3 regions of the Metabacillus sp. YM-086 genome follow, and region 2 is predicted to be linked to each of the others. Evidence: riboswitches for the same ligand, from Rfam matches in the RefSeq annotation. Region 2 holds a riboswitch; each other region holds the start of a gene.
What was found. A riboswitch is a leader RNA that binds a small molecule or an ion and turns the genes downstream of it on or off. The one in region 2 is predicted to bind cyclic di-GMP.
Positions count from the first base shown of each region.

Region 1: it holds a riboswitch for cyclic di-GMP, as region 2 does, so the genes downstream of both, ACEWK1_RS20005 (DUF3892 domain-containing protein) here and ACEWK1_RS17740 (GGDEF domain-containing protein) in region 2, are expected to answer to the same signal.
Region 3: it holds a riboswitch for cyclic di-GMP, as region 2 does, so the genes downstream of both, ACEWK1_RS06790 (nuclease-related domain-containing protein) here and ACEWK1_RS17740 (GGDEF domain-containing protein) in region 2, are expected to answer to the same signal.

Region 1 is NZ_JBLUOI010000056.1:24,666-31,691, forward strand. Features, by position in the region: gene ACEWK1_RS19990 (AAA domain-containing protein) at 1-3,357, opposite strand, end outside; gene mscL (large conductance mechanosensitive channel protein MscL) at 3,599-3,985, opposite strand; gene ACEWK1_RS20000 (DUF1801 domain-containing protein) at 4,203-4,856, opposite strand; gene ACEWK1_RS20005 (DUF3892 domain-containing protein) at 5,029-5,778, opposite strand; cyclic di-GMP riboswitch class I at 5,864-5,946, opposite strand; gene ACEWK1_RS20010 (nuclease-related domain-containing protein) at 6,069-6,914, opposite strand.
Region 2 is NZ_JBLUOI010000045.1:9,263-16,288, reverse strand. Features, by position in the region: gene ACEWK1_RS17750 (OmpL47-type beta-barrel domain-containing protein) at 1-1,839, opposite strand, end outside; gene ACEWK1_RS17745 (hypothetical protein) at 2,269-2,415, shown strand; gene ACEWK1_RS17740 (GGDEF domain-containing protein) at 3,242-4,753, opposite strand; cyclic di-GMP riboswitch class I at 4,889-4,968, opposite strand; gene ACEWK1_RS17735 (hypothetical protein) at 5,153-5,380, shown strand; gene ACEWK1_RS17730 (cation diffusion facilitator family transporter) at 5,410-6,270, opposite strand; gene ACEWK1_RS17725 (hypothetical protein) at 6,417-6,980, opposite strand.
Region 3 is NZ_JBLUOI010000010.1:80,092-87,117, reverse strand. Features, by position in the region: gene ACEWK1_RS06805 (hypothetical protein) at 1-490, shown strand, start outside; partial or broken gene ACEWK1_RS06800 (PIN domain-containing protein) at 506-841, shown strand; gene ACEWK1_RS06795 (hypothetical protein) at 834-1,058, shown strand; cyclic di-GMP riboswitch class I at 1,264-1,356, shown strand; gene ACEWK1_RS06790 (nuclease-related domain-containing protein) at 1,435-2,139, shown strand; gene ACEWK1_RS06785 (hypothetical protein) at 2,155-2,769, shown strand; gene ACEWK1_RS06780 (methyl-accepting chemotaxis protein) at 3,110-4,858, shown strand; gene ACEWK1_RS06775 (AraC family transcriptional regulator) at 5,041-5,865, opposite strand; gene yicI (alpha-xylosidase) at 6,085-7,026, shown strand, end outside.

The DNA of each region.
Region 1 (7,026 bases), on a different contig from region 2:
AGCTTCAATTTCATTCTTTCTCACATGTGAGACAGCTTTGGCGTATTCCATGTAGCTTTTTAAAAACTTTGGTCCTTCATTTTTTGTAGAGCTAACGCTTAGTTCGCTAGGTTCGATGCTTGTGACAACGTGAATTTCTTCTTTTGAACGTGTCACCGCAACGTTTAAGCGATTTTCTCCGCCTTGTTGGCCGAGTGAGCCGAAGCGATTATAAACTCTACCTTCTTGATTTTTCGCATAGGCAATCGAGAAAATAATGATATCTCTTTCGTCACCTTGAACATTTTCGATGTTTTTGACGAAAATTCGTTCATCCATGTCTCTGCTCATAATTTGCTGGTACAATACACCGAACTCTTGATCTTCTTCTACTTGAGCATCGATGATATCCTGGATTTTATCTTGTTGCTTCGCGTTGAAGGTGATGATTCCGACGGTTTTCGTTGGATGCTGAAGAACAGTTTTTTTCAGCAAATCAACAACAGCTTTTGCTTCCACTTCATTGCATTGGTTAATCCAGCGACCGTCTACCTTATGCCATTGAATCGCTGCCGGCTGACGCAACGGTTCAACGTTTGGGGCGATTTGGATATTTCCATTGTAATAAGCATGGTTTGAGAAGTTGATTAACTCCTCGGATTTTGATCGGTAATGCCATTGCAGCATTTTTTCAGGCAGTGAACGTTTTGCCAAGTTCAACAAACTTTCCGATTCTTTAAAATCATCCACTTCAGCATCATCTTCGTCGTCAGAAATCACGCCTCTAAATAACGTAGAAGGAGGTAATTGCTTTTCATCCCCGGCTACTACTAGCTTTTCAGCGCGAAATGCTGCAGGAAGTCCATTTTCCACCGTACATTGTGATGCTTCATCAAAAATAACGATATCAAATAGTTCCTTTTGCAATGGGAAAATGGCCGAAACGGTTTCAGGTGATGTTAACCAAATGGGCATAACATCTAAAAGTCCATTTAATGAAAACTCGCGAACAAGCTTTCTTACTGGCCAGATCATTCTCTGTTTCCCAGTTTGATGCTTTAATTCTCGCATTGCTTTGCTGTTTGTTTGCTTGACTGAATTTAATTTTTCCAGAAGACGATTGATCAGCACTTTTACGGTAAGCTCGCGTTTTTGTAGTAATAGTGCTTTAAAATCTTCCCGTACTTTCTCGATTTCTTCCGTTCCAATTTTCGTTAAAATGGGATGCTTTGATTCAATCCCATCAATCCAATGTATAAAAGCAGACTGTCTCACAATATCGACCCATTCATCAGAAAGCTGTTTATGAATATTGTTCGAAGTTTTATCTTTTAGCATATCAATCATCTTTTTGATGTTCGGTAAAAACTCATCATACTCACGATCCATATTCCGCAAATCTTCAAAGTCTTGCAGAATAAATTCATGCTTCTGCTCAATTTCGGTTAAAGGAATATCTCCTTTAGAAATTCGTCCATGATATTTTTTGACTAATTCATCGTTAAAATAGGCTTGTAATGACTTAACTTCAGTTGACATTTTTTCCGACACTTGTGAAAGGTCAAACAAAATCTTTAAGCTTTCTCTAATGCGTGGCCATTCTTTTGATGAAGTTCCTTTGAATTTTTCACCGTTCAGAAGCTCTTCAACAATCGTTTTTCCAGTGAAAGAAGTCCACCACCATAAACGCAGCTTTTGTAAGGTTCTTTTTTCCTCTGGATTCAAATCATCATAGATTTTCTCTAATTTATCGTTAATGAGCCACGTATATTCAGGAGTAATGTCATCTTGATCAAATTCATTTAAATAAGAAATACTTGTCTTAGCTTTATCAATGACATTTTTTAATATCTCCACAATCGTCAGTCGGTCTTTGAGCTCCAATTTAGCAAATGACTTTCTTTCTTTTAAAGGATAATCATCACTACCAAATCGGCTGTAATACGTTCCATATGAGAAAATCTTCATTAATACATCATCTAAATTGTCTTTCGTTAAAGAATGAAGAATTTCTTTTAATTCCAAAATTACTTCAATTTCATTAATCGGCTTTCCTAACGAATATAAATCAAATGCCTTATACCCATGTGGCTGTACCTCGTATAAACCCTTTGCAATGGCATTTAACTTCGATTCATATTCTTCTATTTTAGAAGAAAGCTGGACCAACTCATTTTCATGGTTATTTGCTATTTTTTCATCTTCTAGTAATGTGTTTAACTTTTTATACAATGGTTTTCTGTCATTTTTTTCATCATGTAACAGTGCAACATGTGATGATAATCCTAGTGCTTCTAAGCGTTGGTACACAACATCAAGCGCAGCTCTTTTTTGACAAACTAAAAGCACGCGTTTATCTTGTGAAATGGAATTTGCAATTAAATTCACAATCACCTGAGATTTACCAGTACCTGGTGGCCCATGAACAACTAACCCACGATTGCGGTCTACTTCATTAATAATTTCTTCCTGTGATGCATCTGTATCAAGAACAAAAAACTTCTCTTTTTCGGGTTTATTCACTATTTCTTCAGGCGTGCTACCTTCGTCATAATCTGAGGTTTTTAAATCCTCACCAGCATTCAGTAATTCACTTAAAATACCTAAATCAGCCTGTTCATCTTCAGTTGCCAGTATCAAATCTTCGTAATCTTTTAATAAAGCTGAATTTCCCTGAGGGTAATTCCCTAATATCGCGATATGATCTAACTGAAATTGGCCCTTTTGAAATTCAGGAATTTCACTTTGTTTATAATCTTTAAACTTCTCAAGCTCCTGTTGATTGTTCCAAAGAATATTAAAGGAGTACTCTTTTAGCCAAGAAATTAACGTTAAAAAGTTGATCGATTTTGCTTGCTCTTCCGCTTCATCAAATATTTTCTCGTCAAGATCTAACCCACTAAATTTTTTGAAAGCTAAAATAAGTGTGCGGTTCAACTGAGGCTCGCCCTCATTTACATCGAGCTTCCACTGTGTACCGTTCACTTTTTCTCTCTCAAGCTTTACTGGATATAAAAACAAAGGAGCGCGTACGTATGTTCCGTCTAGCATACAGCCAGAAATGTACGGGTAACCAACATACAAATCATACAACCCTGTTTCTTCCTCGATTCCCTTTACATTTCGATACAATGAAGTCAATTTCCCGGATAGAGCTAAAGAGTCGTCGTTAGAAACATCTTGCTTTACCAACACAACATTTCCTTTTCCTTCTACTACTCTTTCAACGACCGTTTTGGCATCTACTTTTTGCGCTAATTTATCAATCGAGCTAATATCAAAAGCCCATTTATCATATAATTTCAAGGTCCGAATCGACCTGTTGCGTTTACTTAAATCATTTAATCGATCTTTTAATTGCGTTAATTTATCCTTCATTTTTTACCACCTATACTAAAAAATAAAAAATCATCAGTTCTCGTCTGATGATTTGTATTAAGTCATATATTAAATTATACCCCCTAAATATTTACAAGGAAAGGCAAAATTCGACTTTGGGAAAAGTATGCAAATGAGTGAAGAAGTTGCTTGTGAGTTTAGGTCAAAAACCGCAAGAAGTGTACTCGCGGTTTATTTACAGAGATGAAAACTCTAAGTTCGACTAATTATTGTTCTACGACTATTGATTGTTTTTTAACAAATCACGGATTTCTGTTAATAGCTCGGTATTTTTGTCAGCAGTAGCAGGCGCTGGCTTGTTTTCTTTCTCTGTTTCTTTCCTTTTAACATATTTGTTCATGACTCTGACAAAGAGGAAGATCGAAAAGGCAACAATCAGAAAGTCGACCACATTTTGTAAAAATTGACCATATTTAAGCTCTGCTTCCCCTATTTTGACCGTCAGATTTGTAAAATCGACTCCACCCATTAGAAGGCCTACTAGTGGCATAATCATGTCATCAACAAGGGAAGAAACAATTTTCCCAAACGCTGCCCCAATTACAACCCCAACAGCCAGGTCCAGGACATTTCCTTTCATCGCAAATTTCTTGAATTCATTCCACATACCTTTGTTACATCCTTTCTTTTTAGATAGAGGTGATTATACTATGAAGGTGATGTGAAAACCAAATTTGGTAAAAAATGCACACTAATATTGGAGGCTAAATGAGCCTTTAAAGTAAGCAAGATAACATACTTAGTTACATCATAAAACGCAACATAATAATATTATGTTAACTAGAAATCGAAAAAGTAGAAAATCCAACAGAAATCCTACTTATTTAATTTAAATTCTTATGTGATCCATCACAGTTAGGCATTCTTTTCGAAAGACCACATGTACAATCAGTTAATCCCTTACCAATCAGAATTCGCTCAATACATTTCATAATCCTTGATTCTCTAGTTTTAGATTGTTTTGGCTGAGAAAAATGAAGAATATATGCTCTTTGTCGTCCTGGCGTTAATGCTTCAAAAGCCGTTTTCAAGGCGGGCAGCTCTTCAAATTTATGATGAAGCTCTTCAGGTATAGTAAACTCTGAATGCTCCTTAGCCTTCACTTCTAAACCCGCTTTTTCAACCTCGATAGCTTCCAGAATATAAGCTTTCAAGGTAGATTCCATTTCAATAATTTCTTGTAGATTTGTGAAACGAATTTGGCGAGCTGACTGGACATTCTCCGTTTGTTGAATGAGAATTTTCTGCGGATCCTTAAGCAAAGCCCCTTTATGAAAGAGAAGTGCACAGTACTCTTTAAATCCATGGATTAACACAATATTTTTCCCATTTAACGTGTAGCAAGGATGCTTCCACTTAAATTCTTCAGTTAACTCAGAGTCTTGAACAATCTCACGTAGCTTCACAAACTCTTCCTTCCACTTTTTCGCGGCAGTTAAAAATTCATCAACTTTTGGATTTAAATTTGTATTGTTCATTTAGGTATACCCCATTTTAATTTTTCGGTAAGTAAAACGGCTAGAATTTCTCACTTTTGAATTTATAACAACACTTCTATTATATCAAGAAAATAGATAAAATACGGTTGGGATCGCTCTTTTCCTGTAGTAACATAAAAAACGAGACTAAAGAATTAGCCTCGCAATTGAACTATGAATTTAAATTATTAGTAGGATTTCCATCCGCATCAGTACGTACATAACCTCCACCCTCTTCTTCACTCAAGTGGACGGAAGTATTCCCATCTCCATCTCTCCAATAACCATCAATCCATACCCCATCACGCCAATGCCCCTCTACGTAATGAGGTTGAACATGGTGAGTTCCAGGCTGTTCTGATGTTTCTATTGAAGAAGCTGCTTCTGCCTGAGCCACATGAGGTTGGACTTGATGCACATTTGATGCTCCTTCTGTCCCTGCATTTGCTACATTTTGATGATCGTTAACTTGTTCAGCACCATCCGCTCCATCAACTAAATCGATCACCCCAACAGCAAGTGTCCCGATCGCCACTGTTTTTCCGATATCTCGAATTCCTTGCTTTACTTTTATGTCATCTCCTTCTTTAATTCCTTCATATGTAGATTTTCCACTATGATAGGTATTTTTTGCAGTTTGATAGACACCCTTTGCTGTTCTACCTATCGAATCCGCCATATCGTTTAATCCTTGATCCTTTTTATGTTTATCTTCTTGAATCAAACCTGTTGCCGTATTCCAAGCACCATCTGCAACTTGCCCAACCGTATCACCAGCAAATTCGGAAGCTTTTTTAACCCCACCTCCTACTTCTTTAATAAACTTACTACCTGTTACATCTCCAACAACATTAACTGCCCCACCAATCACAGTTCCTGTTGCTTTACCTGCGAATTTACCAACATCTCTTAAAAATCCCATTAAAGTGTTCCTCCTCTATCTTATAAAAGCGAAAAAAGACCCACCCAAATAGGTGGATCATACCGACGTATCATTCTCCATCTTTTTAGGCGACTCGGCCACCATAGCATTTGCTTTAGGCCCGTAGTTTTGCGTCCCTACTTTTCAATAGGTTTGCCATTATCTAATGATATATATGTTATAGGATAATTTTACTATATAATAGGCGGTTTTTAAATAAGAATTTGATAACATATGTTTGTAATAGAAATAGTTTAATAGAACTTAAATTTTTGTCTAAAAACAATCCTTTAACCTATGCTTTTTTGATGCTCAAAGCAATATATTTTCCCACCAAACTTCTTATTCGACAGACAAAATGACTGTACCTTCTCAGAGACAGGTTTATTACATATACAGCACTTTGCATGTTGGTTTTGAACTAGGCTCTTTTCATCTAAGTTACCTTTTTCTAGCTTTAACGATTGTACATGCTGCTCTCTAATTGAATGATCTATTATATTTGCTTCAACTATGGCTTTATAAATATAATCCATATCATGTTCGTTTAAAATAGGCTCTTTATTATGTATTTTAAGTACGGACACTTTCCTATGGATATAATCAGATAATTCAACATCATATACGATTAATTCATTAGAACCTATTTTTCTGAAATCTAAATCGTCGATTTTGAACGTGCACCGTTTTGTAAATGACACCATTGAAATAAATTGATTATGATACTTTTCATCAATTTGATTTTTAATCGCTTGAATATGACCATAGTTTTGAATAAATGGGTTCATCATTTTAAACTTTCCATTTACAGACCATGTTTTTCTTTCTTTACCACCATAAATCGTTCCTTGATAGTTCTTTGTTTCGATAACAAAGATTCCATAGGGTGTGATGACAATATGATCAATCTGAGAATAACCAGATTTAGCTTTTTCATTTTTTATCATAATATCAGTTAAATGCCTATATTCTTTAGGAAGCTGGGCTAACTGTATATCGATTTTGTATTCCCCAATCTCTCCTTTCCTAGCTGCGACCTTTTCATTGTGTTTGTTCTGTGAAGTTGTTGATTTAACTTCTGATTTTTGTTTGGTCTCTTGTTTATTCTTTTTAAATAAGTTTGATAAAAGTTTCATGCTTATCACCTCTGAACTAATCATTAATTTGTAAATGATGGAAAAAAATAGAGCTCAAGAGTTTTATCGTCTCTTGAGCTCTATTTTTAAGTAGTTCAATGTAAATAACATG
Region 2 (7,026 bases):
ATTTACAGGACCAAGATCTTTCCCTTCGATTGATACGTCTGTTCTAGCACTTCCAAGGAAATCAGCGACATGAACCTTTACAGCATACAATCCATTTGGTACATCCACTTTGAATTCCCAGCCATTGTTAAAATATCCTAGCCAATCACGCGTTACATCTCGAAGTGGTGTATCTCCATCTCCACGGTCACGTGTAATCATACCTGTGTTATCTTTAATGCCATATCCTCTTTCTTCGGTATATACAGTATTAAGATCAACATTCGTATACCCTTCAGCAACAGGACTACCAACTGGTCCGAAGTCAAACTTTAAGTTTGCTTCTTTTGTTTTAATTTCAACAACATCTGAACGCTCGGACTCTCCTTTTCCGTTTACAGCAACCACTTGCAGATGATAGGTTTTTCCTTCATCCATACCTGATAAGCTGATTCTAGGAATAGTTGAGGTACCAGCTAAAACATAATTTTCTTCAGTTGAGAGTTTACGATAAATTTTATAAATATCGGTATTCTCTACTTCATCCCATGTTAACACTGCCCCGGCATTACTGATGCTGTTAGCTGTTACACCAGTAGGTTTGTTTGGAACATTTGCTGGAGGCTCAACATCTGTTACATATGAAGCTAGCGGACTACTTAACTCTTTAATTCCAGACGATAGAAGGCGTGCAATTTGAATCGCTCCATACTCCTGGAAATGCGTATTATCTTGAGAACCATTTGGAAATGCTTGATAAATTCCTGGTTCTGTATGAAGGAATACAGAAAGAGTCCCAATAGGTCCAATAGAGTCATAATATTCACGGCTAAGTGTACTTAAATCAACCAACTCTACATCTAGTTCTGCTGCCACTTCTTTCATACCTTCTACATATTCAGGAAAACTCACATTAAAAATGCCAGTATCTGGATTGAAATCACGTCGGCCAACAGGTGTAACTAAGATTGGAGTGGCACCACGTTGGCGGGCTCCATTGATATAGGTTTTTAAGTAATTTTTATAATCCGGAACAGATGCATATCGCTCAGGTCTGCTAATCGTTGCATCATTGTGACCAAATTGAATAAGAAAATAATCATCAGGACGGATTTTCGTCAAAATATTATCTAATCTTCCTTCGAAAATAAATGACTTAGAACTTCTTCCACCAATCGCATGATTGTCGAATAGAATGTCATCATTAAAGTAGCGTGGAATCATCTGACCCCAACCTGCTTCAGGCTTCCAATATTCATCATATGTTTGGACAGTAGAATCACCTGCAATATAGACGGTAGGCTTCTCACCTGCTTTACGTTTAGCAAGCTCAGTAATAACAAGACCATTGATTTTTGGATTATTTCCAGTAAACTCAACATTTAATTGTCCATCTACTAAAGCAATTGAAAAGCTGCGATCTATAAATTCCCCTGCTGCGACAGCTGTATCCTGAACCTTTTGTATGGTTTCAGCTTTCACACCTATATTAGTAGCTTCCTTCGAATCTCCGGCAATAACGGAAACAGTATAATCTCCATTTGGTAAATCTACATTAAGACTTGTTTCTTGTGTTGAAATGAAATCGGACTGTAAAGCATCAGAAGTGCCATTATCTCCTGAAACGACCTTGGATGGATCTTGAAAACCATATCCAATTTCTTCGCTATAAGAGGACTCCTCTGAAACCTTGCTATATCCATCTTTTACCGCACTTGATGAAGTTCCAAAATCAAATTTTTTCGTTACTACATTTTCCTCTGCCTTTGCTGCTTGAAAACTAATAGGAAAATTAGATAATACTAGCATGGCACTTAATAAGATTGCAGCCTGCTTCCTACCTCTTCTCTTACCTTTCATAAGTTCACTACCTTTCGTTATTGAAAATAGTCGCCTTATGCCTTGTCGTGATGAACGTATCCCTCCCTTTATTCCATTTTGAAAACCCTTACAATTTTACATGATAGATGTTGTCAGAATTTTAAGATATATAAATTTCAGACATTCTCGTTTAAAAAACAGATATGATTTTTTTGTAGTTCTTTATACCTTCCTATATTTCGCTGTATTGTAAATCCTTTTTCTTGGTAACTTTGAAAATATCATGACAAAAGGCTGATTAAAAAGTTAAACGTATAGGTATTTTGTTTACATCCCTTTTTTATATCATTTTCTGGTAAATCATCTCAAATTAATATTGGTTTAATCTCATTTTGAGATATATAATAAAACCAAGAAGTTCAGGAAAGGTTTACACAGCGTAACTTCTTTAAATTAGGAGGATGTAAAATGAGCCAACAAGCTAGAGATTTCAAAGTGAATGATTTACTAAAAAAACATAAATTCAACGAAAAAGAAATTGCTGAAATGGATGATTCACAAATCGAATATTTTCACTGGCTCTACTTTGAAGATTCTGTTTACGATTATATGTAAGTGTGAATATAGTAGATAATGAAGCTATTGTGCTCTGGCACAATAGCTTTTTTTCGTTGTTAAATATTAATAATTTTGTCTTCGTCGTGGATATGAAGAACATAGGTGGTGGTTTTGGTCGGAGTTTTGGTCTTCATCGAGGTAATGAAGACCGTTAGTGGTGGTTTAGATTGGAGTGTTGGTCTTCATTTAGGTAATGAAGACCATTAGTGGTGGTTTAGATTGGAGTGTTGGTCTTCATTGAGGTTATGATGACTATTGGAGGTGATTTTGACCGGAGTGTTGGTCATCATTGAGGTAATGAAGACTATTGGTGGTGATTTTGATTGGAGTGTTGGTCTTCATTGTGGTTATGAAGACTATTGGGGGTGATTTTGATCGGAGTGTTGTTCATCATTGAGGTTATGAAGACCATTGGAGGTGATTTTGACCGGAGTAATGGTCTTCATTGAGGGTATGATGACCATTAGCGGTGTCTCCGATGAAAGTTTTGGTCTTCATCAAGGTAATGAAGACCATTAGCGGTGCCTCCGATGAAAGTTTTGGTCTTCATCGAGGTAATGAAGACCATTAGTAGTGCCTCCGATGAAAGTTTTGGTCTTCATCGAGGTAATGAAGACCATTTAGTGACATCTCAGATGAAAATTTTGGTATTCACCATAATTATGAACACCATTAATAGCTGTTTCGAATAAATTATTGGTGATCATTAACTTGAACAACGACAGTACAGCCTCTTTCATCCCCCTTTTGTCATTCATTACAAAAAGACCAGACCCCAGTTAAGTAGATAACTAAGATTCTGGCCCTAAATAAATATTCATCTTCACAACTTCACATCATTCTTTTCTTCATACATCCTTTTATCTGCTACACTATATAGTTCATCCATGATTTCTCCATCAAGAGGATAACGACTAATACCAATACTAGCCGAAAGGGTCATTTGTTCTGAATTTGATAGTTTCATGGGAATAGCTAATTGTTTGCGAATTTGTTTGATAATGGATTCTGTTTTATCAATTGTTAGTAACAAAACAAATTCATCACCGCCTAGTCTTGCGGTATGATGCTCAGTTCCAGCTGCTTCTTGTAAAATTGTTGCAAGGTATCGTATCGCATGATCTCCTGCCTGATGTCCTAATGTATCATTTATTTGCTTTAATTTATTAAGATCTAGCAAAACGAGGTCAAACATTTCTTTTCTATTTATGAGCTCTTGAATTTTTATTTCAAAAGCGGCCCTGTTTGATAAACCTGTTAAAATGTCATGGTATGCGAGATAATACTCACGTTTCCCCTTATTTTTGGCTTCTGTAACATCTTTTACCATAACAAATTGAAGTGTTTTTCCTTCAAGTAAAATAAAGTCAGAATCAAACGATAATATTATTTCTTCCCCTGTTTTATTAATAAATGAAAGTTCTTCGTTTGTAAGCCTAATACGATTTTGGAAAAAAGTTTGATGTGCTTTTATAAACCTTTCCTTATCAACCCCATTTAAAAAAGTTAGGATCGAATGTTGAATAAGTTCCTCATTGCTAACACCTAGATAATTGGCTACCTGTGGACTAGCCTCATGAACAATTCCCTCTTCATCCATAAGGAGGATCCCTAGTGGAGATCGCTGAAACAAGATGTTATATCGTTTCTCATACGATGATAAATAATCATATTTTGCCATACTTAGGAAGATCGCGTATGCCCAAAATAATGAGCCGTGCGGAACAAAGAAAGTGATAAAGTCAAATTCCGTATTCTGTAAAAGAATAGAGCCTACTAGCATCGTTATTGTCCATACAAAAAATGAGAGCATCCCTTTGAACCATAATTTTGCTGCTTGATTTCCCTTTTTCATTTCCTTTACTGCTAAGAAAAGGTTTACAGCAAGATAAGCAAAATCAACAATCCATAACAGTATTAACCCAGGACCTGGAATAAACATAGGGTCTAATGCGTTCTCATCAAAGCCTTTTAGCATCCATGAATCAAATGGAATCGTTGCGATCCCAATGATACCTGGTATAAATAATAGCTTAAATAACTTCCCGTTTTTGGTCTTATACATATTAGCATTGATTAAAAAAAGATGCAGTGATAACAAAGCACTAATAGCGATCGAACCATTTATCCAGTACACAACGATATGATCAAAATATTTAGGGTAAATAAGGAAAGAAGTAAATACGCCAAAAAACCATAGAGACGACGAAAGAAAAAATAAACTACATGTAATATGCTTCCAACTTTTTCGATTATGACCATAAACCATACCTGCAAAAAAAATAAAGATAATCGCAGGAATCAGATACATTAAACTGAAAAATAAAATTTGCAAAACCCTCACCTACTAAATAACACTAATGATGTTATAACCTCTTGCTTTCTAAATCTATACATTTAGAAAACCGATATAATATAAGAAACTGACAAAAAACAAAAAAACTGCTTAGCACAGCAGTTTTATGTAAAGATATGTAACCCGGCTGTCGTGCTGTGCGTAGACCCGTGGCTTTGCGTCCTATGCTTTCACATAGTTTGCCAAAAAATATTCTTTTAAAGTAGTATAGTCTATTTTTACTAGAAATGAAATAACTATTTTTTACATATATGAGTCCTCTTTACCATAATTAACTAAGAGTATAGCGAACGATGTCGAATTGTTAGTTTACTTCACAATGGTTACGACTTATTATCAGCCCCTTCTGTTCAGCTACCAACACAGCTTTATACAGGGTTGAGCTTTATTGCAAGCCTAGATAAACATGCTGTGCTTGAAGCACTTCACTCACAAAAGCAAATCATCGAAAAGGAACTCGAGCAACAAAAACAAGGAATGCGATCAAAAAAGCAATATATTGAGATTGACGAGATCACTTCGTTAACGTTTCAAAGCATTTTTAAGCAATATGAGCTGCAACTTGAGTTTCTTGAATCATTAATTAGTGTTTATGAGAAAAAGTAAAAAAAGGGAAGAATCCGCTCTTCCCTTTCTTAGTGTGGCTCTATATGGATATGAACTCTTTCAATATTATACATATCTCGAAGTCTTTCCTCGATTTTATCTGTAATGCCATGTCCCTCCACAACTGAAAGAGTGGATTTCACAAAAACGATCGCATCTACTGTGGTTTGATTACCGGATACGCGAGCCTTTATATCTTTTACGAAGGTAACTCCTGGTGTATTTTTAATCGTTTCTTCTATTTCTTTTAATTTCTCCGCATCATAGCCATCTGTTAAATCATGAACAGCTTCTTTAAATATTCCGTATGCAGTATGAATAATGATTAGCCCCACAATACCAGCAACAATAGGATCTAAAAAGCCCCAACCTAAATAAGCTCCAACAATCCCGATTACGGCACCTATACTCACTAATGCATCAGAACGGTTATCCTGTGAAGCAGCATAAAGTGCCTTACTTTCAAGTTTTTTGGATAAATTACGATTATATCGATAAACAAAAAACATGAAAATCGCACAAAATAAAGCAACAAACGCTGTAAACAGCTGTGGTGTAGTCTCTGCCGGAGATCTTAGATTGTTAAAAGCATCGACAATAACTTGTATACCAACTGTAAACATAATGATCGAAGCAATTAACGAAGCAATTGTTTCTGCTCTAGAATGACCATATTTATGATTCTCATCAGCAGGCTTTTGGGCAAACCTTAGTCCGACTAAAACAGTTACAGATGCAATGACGTCCGTTAAGTTATTTAATCCATCAGCTTTTAAGGCATCTGAATTTCCCATATAACCGGAAATTAGCTTAACTGTAGATAGAAAAACATAAGCGGCTATGCTGATCCATACACCTTTCTCGGCTTTCTTTAAATTAGTATTTTCCATCTTTTCCTCCCACTACGACCTAAAACTTATGTAAGTATATATAGTCATTAGCTTTTATCGGGTATTTTATTACTTGAAGGAAAGGGAGAAAAAAATAAAAAACTGCTTGGTGAATGAAACACCAAACAGTTAAGGTGAAATTTACTTTAAACTTTTTTACGTAGTTCCCTTTTTTGAAATAAATTTAATGCCAGTGTAACTCCTATAACCCATATCCAACTATAAACAATGGAAAAAAGAAGAATAGATAAAATAACACTCCACCCAATATTCGGTCCTACAGATGGTCCTAACACAGGAAATTGTGCAACAGTAAGAATAAAAATAATGCCCAAGAAAAGTGCAATTCCTGAAGATAAAGCAATAGTCATTTGTTTTTTACATACCTTAAAACCTATCCCCATTACAACGCCTAATAGTCCTTGTGTCATTAGATAAACATATGCCTCACTTGGCTGTATCACGCACAATAAAAGGAAAATAATGAAATAGGATATCGCTCCACTACCTATAGACACCAGTGATGCTAAGATGATGGGAAGTGTTGCTAAAGCACTAATAATGAATCCGAATCCTCCCAGCATACCGAAAGCACAGCAAATGGCTCCAACAACCCCTGATCCTACACCGTATAAAACCATTTTTAGTAAGCTTGTTTGTTGATTTTTCCAAGGGTTAACCAAATGTAAATCACTTTTAACCCTACCCATCCTATAACACCACCTATTCATTTTTTCTGGTGTGTTTAAATCTCCA
Region 3 (7,026 bases), on a different contig from region 2:
TTTATCACTTCAACCTGAAACATTAGAAATTATTCCATCATTTCATTTCGTGTTTTACAGTCTCCTTGTTACAGCACTTTTATCCATTCACCTTCGAAATCAAGCACTAACAAAACTAGCAAGTAAGGAAGAATACTTCAGAAGAGAAGTAGAAAAGGTCGTAACGAAGAAAGATCAGTTAATAGCATTAAATGAAGTTAAAGAAAAGGAATTACAAGAAATGAAGAAAGAATTCATATGGAAGAAAAAAGCAGTCACAACGGACTTGTATATTCACAATAAAGAATTAGAAGGCTTAGAAAAAACATTAAAACCTAAAAGACGGCTGGCCAATTCTCTCATATTAAACACAATTATTTTGAAAGAGTTAGACAGATGTAAAGAAAATGACTATGAAATTGCGATCGATTCAAATGTATTTATGAAATTAAACAATGATTTATGTGACATCATCAAAAAATACAAAGTAGTCATAAGCCCTATTGTTTGAGATGAATGGAACGGATTAAAGAAAAATGAAGACCGAAATATTAGGGCAGCTGCTGCAAGAGCAAGTGATTTGTTCGATTATATGGTTAGCATAGGGAATGCAAGAGAAATTACGATGACTGAGGAACAGATCATTCAATTTAAAAAGGGTCTCACGATTAAGCTGACAAAAAAAGAAAATGATGATCGCATTATCGAGCATTATGCGTATGAAATGGAACATGGCAATTCTTCTATCATTGTAGCTTCAGATGATACAAACTTCGTAACGTCATCAAGATTAGCAGGACTAAAGGTAATGGAAATAAAAATACCACAATATTCATCAAATTGGAGTGAGTTAATTGCATAGTAGAAAAATGGAACGTGTAAGTGCGATGGGAATGTACGTATTTTCTTTCATGTTATTTCTATTAAGCGTCATAAACATGGCGTCATTTCTGGAACTAGGGTACGTGGCAATTCATATGGATGTTTACTTTTGTTTTGTTGGTGCAACAATTGCCATCTCATTATTATTTTATAGTGAAATAACATTTAGGCTTTTAAAAGGGATGAAAAAAATATAGGAATAGGTGTAGAAGTAGTCTTTCAAGTGAAAAGGAGCTCTTACGTCAGAAGCTATCAGTCAAATAATAGTAAAAACTTTTTTTGGAAAAAATGATATTTATCTGGAAAAACACTAAAAAAGACCTTATAATCAACATGACTAAATAACTATAAAATAACTTTCATTATGAAAATAGTAATGGTTCAATGACGATAATTGAATAGCTTTATTTTTGGCAAACTTTCCGAAAGGGTAGGACGCAAAGCCACGAGTCTAATATTCTATTAAATTAGAATGATGATCGTCGGGCTACCGATACACGAACTGTATTGTTACGACTACTGGCCGAAATATGTCTAGTAGTCTTTTTTATTTTAAAAAGGAGAAGTGAAGAGATGGCAACGATACATAAAGGCAGCAATGCTTTATCAAAGAAGGCAAACACATATTTAACCCTAGGTATCCTGTTTTGGATTCCACCAATAGCTTACTTCATTGCATTTTTCCAAGGCTTTCACTTTAATGGTATTTTTCATCTATTACCTATTGTACCGGGTTGGATTGGTGCCTACTTTTGGAGGAAATATTCAACATTGCGTGCTGGAATAAGTGGAGAAGAGCGTACAACAGAAATCCTGGCCAATCTCCCGGAAGGCTATGAGGTCTATAGTTCTGTTCAGCTTTCTACTGAGGAAGGAAGGGCTGAGCTTGATCATGTCATTATTGGGAAAAATGGAGTTTTTGTTGTTGAAGTGAAAAATCATAATGGAACCATTGCAGGTAATGAAGAAGACAGATCATGGACTCAACATAAGGTAGGGCGCAAAGGCGGAGAGTACTCAAAGGAAATGAGAAATCCAGTAAAACAGGTAAGACGTCAGGTTCATATCTTATCAAAGCATTTATCAAAAAATGGTATTAAAGTTTGGGTAGAAGGAAGTGTATTCTTCTCAAACCCTCAAGTAGAGGTATATGTAGAAACAAAGAAAACACCAGTTTTTACTTCATCATATGACCTACATGAATTCCTAACGAACTACAAACCAAGATACAACATAAAAGAAGCTGAATTAGAAACAGTGAAAAAACTTGTGAGCTAATATGGAGGAATTGATATGAAAATGAAACTAGTATTAGGTAGCTTATTTATTGCAGGAGCATTGGCAGGATGCTCGCAAAATGAGGAAGCAGCAAAAACAGAAGAAGAAATTCGTGAGGAAGTAAAAGCAGAGCTAGAGCAAGAAATGAAAGATGACTTAAAAGAAACATTGAAGGAAGAAATAAAGGCTGAATTAACGGAAACCGAGATTGCTTCTACTACTCAGAGCACAACGGAAAAGCAGGCATCTTCATCAAATTTTGACTTATCAAATCTAGAACCATATACAACAACTCATTTAACATTTTCTAATTATTCAATGACAAAACAAAGTGATGGTTACCTATTAGTGATGGATGTAGAAAACACTAACAAAGAATTTGATGTTGCCTTTGGCTGGGGAACTGCAGGAACGGCAACTCTTATCACAACAGAAGGAAAATACACAGAAAACTTCCCACACATGGAAAAGCTCCAAGCAGGCACTACTAAAAGCTACACCTTCAAATTTACAGAAGCAAGCGGTGAACCCCAGGAACTAATAGTAAGTAACGTATTAGTCGTTGACCAACAAGGAGGCATGCTTCCAAAACCAGGCAGCAACGAAGAGTTTACCATTTCGCTGAAGTAGGGACAGGTTCCTTGTCCCACCTTACTGTTTAACTTGTTTGTGAGGGATACCTTAATAATCTCAAAAAATAAAGAACCCCATACTACTTAAAAGAGAGAGTATGGGGTTTTTCATTAATATAAATCTACTAATAGCTGCAGAAAAAATGAATTAATAATATTGGATGTCAATTATTTGTGAGAATATTCAAAAATAGCTATACATCATTAACCTAAATCTAGTATGATTATCTTATATAATTTTCAAGAGATATGTGTAAAAAGTACCAGCTATTTGTCTGTTTTAGTCTAAATATAGGCAAAAATGAAAGCGCTTAATTTTCTAGGAGGAGGAAACAAAAATGAACCTTAAATTCCTTAACTCAATCCGCACAAAATTATTACTTTTCAGTTTGCTATTATTAATTATTCCTAGCGCGGTTATTGGGTTCACTAGTTACAACAAAACAGTCGGTGAACTAGATACAGCAGGTCAAGCCCAGCTAAAAAATAACGTTCAACTAGTCTTGGAAATGATTGACCTATTAAATAGCGAAGTTGAACAAGGAACCATGACTCTTGAAGAAGCACAGGATCAAGTAAAGACTGTTATTCTTGGAGATAAAGGGGCTGATGGGACTAGACCTATCAATAAGGATATTGATGTTGGCGAACACGGCTATGTTTTTGTGATTTCAGATGATGGGTCATTAATTGCCCACCCTAGTAAAGAAGGGGAAAATATCTGGGATTCAGAGGACCCGAATGGAACAAAGGTTGGTAAAGAGATAGTAGAACAGGCGCTAAATGGCAATGGTTTTTCAACATATGATTGGCCTTTACCTGATAATCCTGATAAAGTTGAACCAAAAATCACCTTTGCAGAGCAAGATCCTCATTGGGGCTGGATTGTTTCCGCTGGTACGTATACGATGGATTTTAACCAAGGAGCAAACAGTGTATTAATGAATCTATTAATCACATTAGGGGCATCAATCATAATAGGAGTTATTGTTGTTACCTTGTTTTCCGGAGTTATGGCAAGGCCCGTTATTGCCATCACAGAAAGGTCAAAAAGTGTGGCAAACGGTGATTTAACAGTAGAACCACTACCTTTTAAATCAAAAGATGAAATTGGTGAATTAGCAGAGAATTTTAATAGAATGGTTGATAGTTTAAAAGGGTTAATTAAGCAAGTTGGGGATTCTGCGGAAAAAGTAGCGGCATCCTCTGAAGAGCTAACAGCAGGTTCGGAGCTGACAAAAAAGGCAACCGAGCAGATTTCAACATCCATTCAAGAAGTTGCAATCGGATCAGAGAAACAGGTGTTGAGTACAAGTCATGCTAACCATACAGTAACAGAAATTTCAAAAGGTATGAATCAGGTTGCAAGTGCGATACAAGAGGTAGCTAAACTTACTGTACAAACAAATGAATCTGCAAATAATGGAAGCAAAGTTGTTAGTCAAACGATTGAGCAAATGACGCTGGTGAAGGATAAGGTGAAAACAACCTCTAATGTAGTGAATAGTCTTGGTGAAAAAACAAAGGAAATTAATGAAATTGTTTATTTCATAACAGAGCTCGCTAGTCAAACAAACTTATTAGCTCTTAACGCAGCAATTGAGGCAGCTAGAGCTGGGGAACAAGGGAAAGGATTTGCCATCGTGGCTGATGAGGTTCGCAAATTGGCTGAACAGTCAGGTCAAGCTGCTGGGAAAATTCAAAAATCTATAAGTCTTATTCAAAATGAGGCAACCCAGGCTGTACATTCTATGAATGAAGGAACGGCTGTTGTAGAAGAAGGAATCAAAATGGTCCATCAAACAGGTGAGACCTTCCATGGGATAGCAGAATTGATTGAACAAGTTACCTCCCAAACGCAGGAAGTATCTACGATTGTAGAAGAAGTAAATTCAAGGTCGCAAAATGTGGTAGGAATCGTGGAGGAAGTAGCCCACATATCAGAGCAGTCATCCTCCAACACTCAACAAGTAGCAGCTGCTGCAGAAGAACAAAGTGCTTCAATGGATGAAATTGCTGGCTCAACAGAATCCTTGAGTAAGATGGCGCAGGAGTTGCAGGGGGTTATTCAGAAGTTTAGGTTGTAGGGGGGACAGGTTCCTTGTCCCAACCAGAAGTTTCGCAGGGTGGGGCTACGGGGACAGGTTCCACGTCCCAACCAAAAGTTGTTGAAGAAAGCTCATGCGAGAGAAATCTTGCGTGGGCTTTTTGCTTTCTAGAAAACTCTTTTAAACGGGACAGGGGACCTGTCCCTCCGGCCCCCCACCCCTTAAGAGTGGGACAAGGAACCTGTCCCCTTATACTCCCCAGGTGTGCACCCCTTTTGCTTCTTAAATAACCGAATAAAGTAACTATGATTTTGGAAGCCTACGTCCATGGCGATGTCTAGGATTTTTCGGTCGGATTTTTGTAATAAAGTGCAGGCTTTGCTGATTCTAATTGTGTTAATGTATTCCATTGGAGTCATGCGGACTAGTGATTTGAAAAATCGGCTAAAGTGGCCTTCGCTCATTTGAACTTGTGAGGCTAGGTCCATGACTGTTAGCTTTTGTTTGTAGTTTTGGTCAATATATTGCAGAACTTTTTTTAATAGTTCTGTTTTTGTTAAGTCTTTTTCGGTTACTTCTTCGTTATGAATCCAGGCTTGTTTTCTTAATATATCTGCAAATAATAAAAACAAGTAACCTTTTATTTTTAGTTCATAGCTTGCGTCTTTTGTTGAATATGCCTCGATGATGTTGACGATTGATTTTAGCATGTTTTTTTCATCTGTTGTGTTAGGTTTGATGATCAGTGAATGAAACAATGAGAAGTTTTTTATAAATTGGATGTAGTTACTTTCAATCAAGTCATAACCAAAGCTTCTTAGTAGGTTAATATGAAAAACAATTGCATGGATTTTGAACGGTTGATCATCACAAGGATACGCCCCGTGTAATTGTTCGCTTGGAATTAAACAAGCACTACCAGCACTTAAGCGATGCTTTCTAGTTCCAATTTGTAAATTGATTTGACCTTCCTCAACATAAATAAACTCCAACTCAGGATGCCAATGCATATTAATAATGACTTGACCGTCTAAGTAGTCAACCATGTATACCCGGAGCGGAAATAATGAATCCCCATGTACTCGATCTTCAAGTAAGTTATGTTTATTTATTGCTATCACCTTCTAAAAAATATCAGAATTGTGCTACTTCTTGTTTTAATTGTACAAGAATTACCTGATTTTTATCAATATAATTATATCTGTAAGTAGGATGAATGACCTACAGCAAAATAAGGAAGAGAAGCTGCAGTTAGGGGTGTTTCTATGAAATTTACAGATGGTTTTTGGCTAACGAGGGAAGGGTTTGAGATCCAACATCCCCGGAATGTAAGAGATCTTGCAATAGATGAGAAAATGGTAACTTTATATGGACCGTGTAAAGATATTCAGCACAGAGGTGATACGTTAAATCTACCGTCACTTACGATTCAATTATCATCTCCACTTGAAAATGTGATAAAAGTAAAAGCTTGGCATCACAAAGGAACTAAGAATAAAACACCAAACTTTGACGTGAAAGAAGAATTATTAGCGCTAGAGCTTCGTGAAGATGAAGACGGTGCCAGCTTTGCAAGTGGTAATGTAAGCGTAAACATAAACTATCAGCCTTTTAAAATCACATTCTCTCAAGGTGATCGAGTATTAACCTCAATTGATTCCAAAGGAGTGGCTTGGATTACCGGACCTCAAAAAGAAAGCTATATGCGTAGTCAGTTAAACCTTGGGGTTGGTGAATATATTTATGGACTTGGTGAACGTTTTACTCCGTTTGTGAAAAATGGTCAAACTGTTGACATTTGGAATGAAGATGGCGGAACAAGCTCAGAACAAGCATATAAAAATATCCCGTTTTACTTAAGTAATCAAGGATATGGGGTGCTAGTGAATCATCCTGAAAATGTAAGCTTCGAAATTGGATCAGAAGCGGTGTCGAAAACACAGTTTAGTGTTGAAGGCGAAAGTATTGAGTATTACATCATCGGTGGAGCTTCTACTAAAGAGGTGTTAAGTAACTATACAGTGTTAACTGGCAAGCCGGCCCTGCCACCAGCTTGGTCTTATGGATTATGGTTAACAACCTCCTTCACAACCGATTATAACGAAGAAACGGTGAACCATTTTATCGATGGAATGGCTGAACGTGATATTCCACTAAGTGTTTTCCATTTTGATTGTTTTTGGATGAAAGAATTTGAGTGGAGTAAT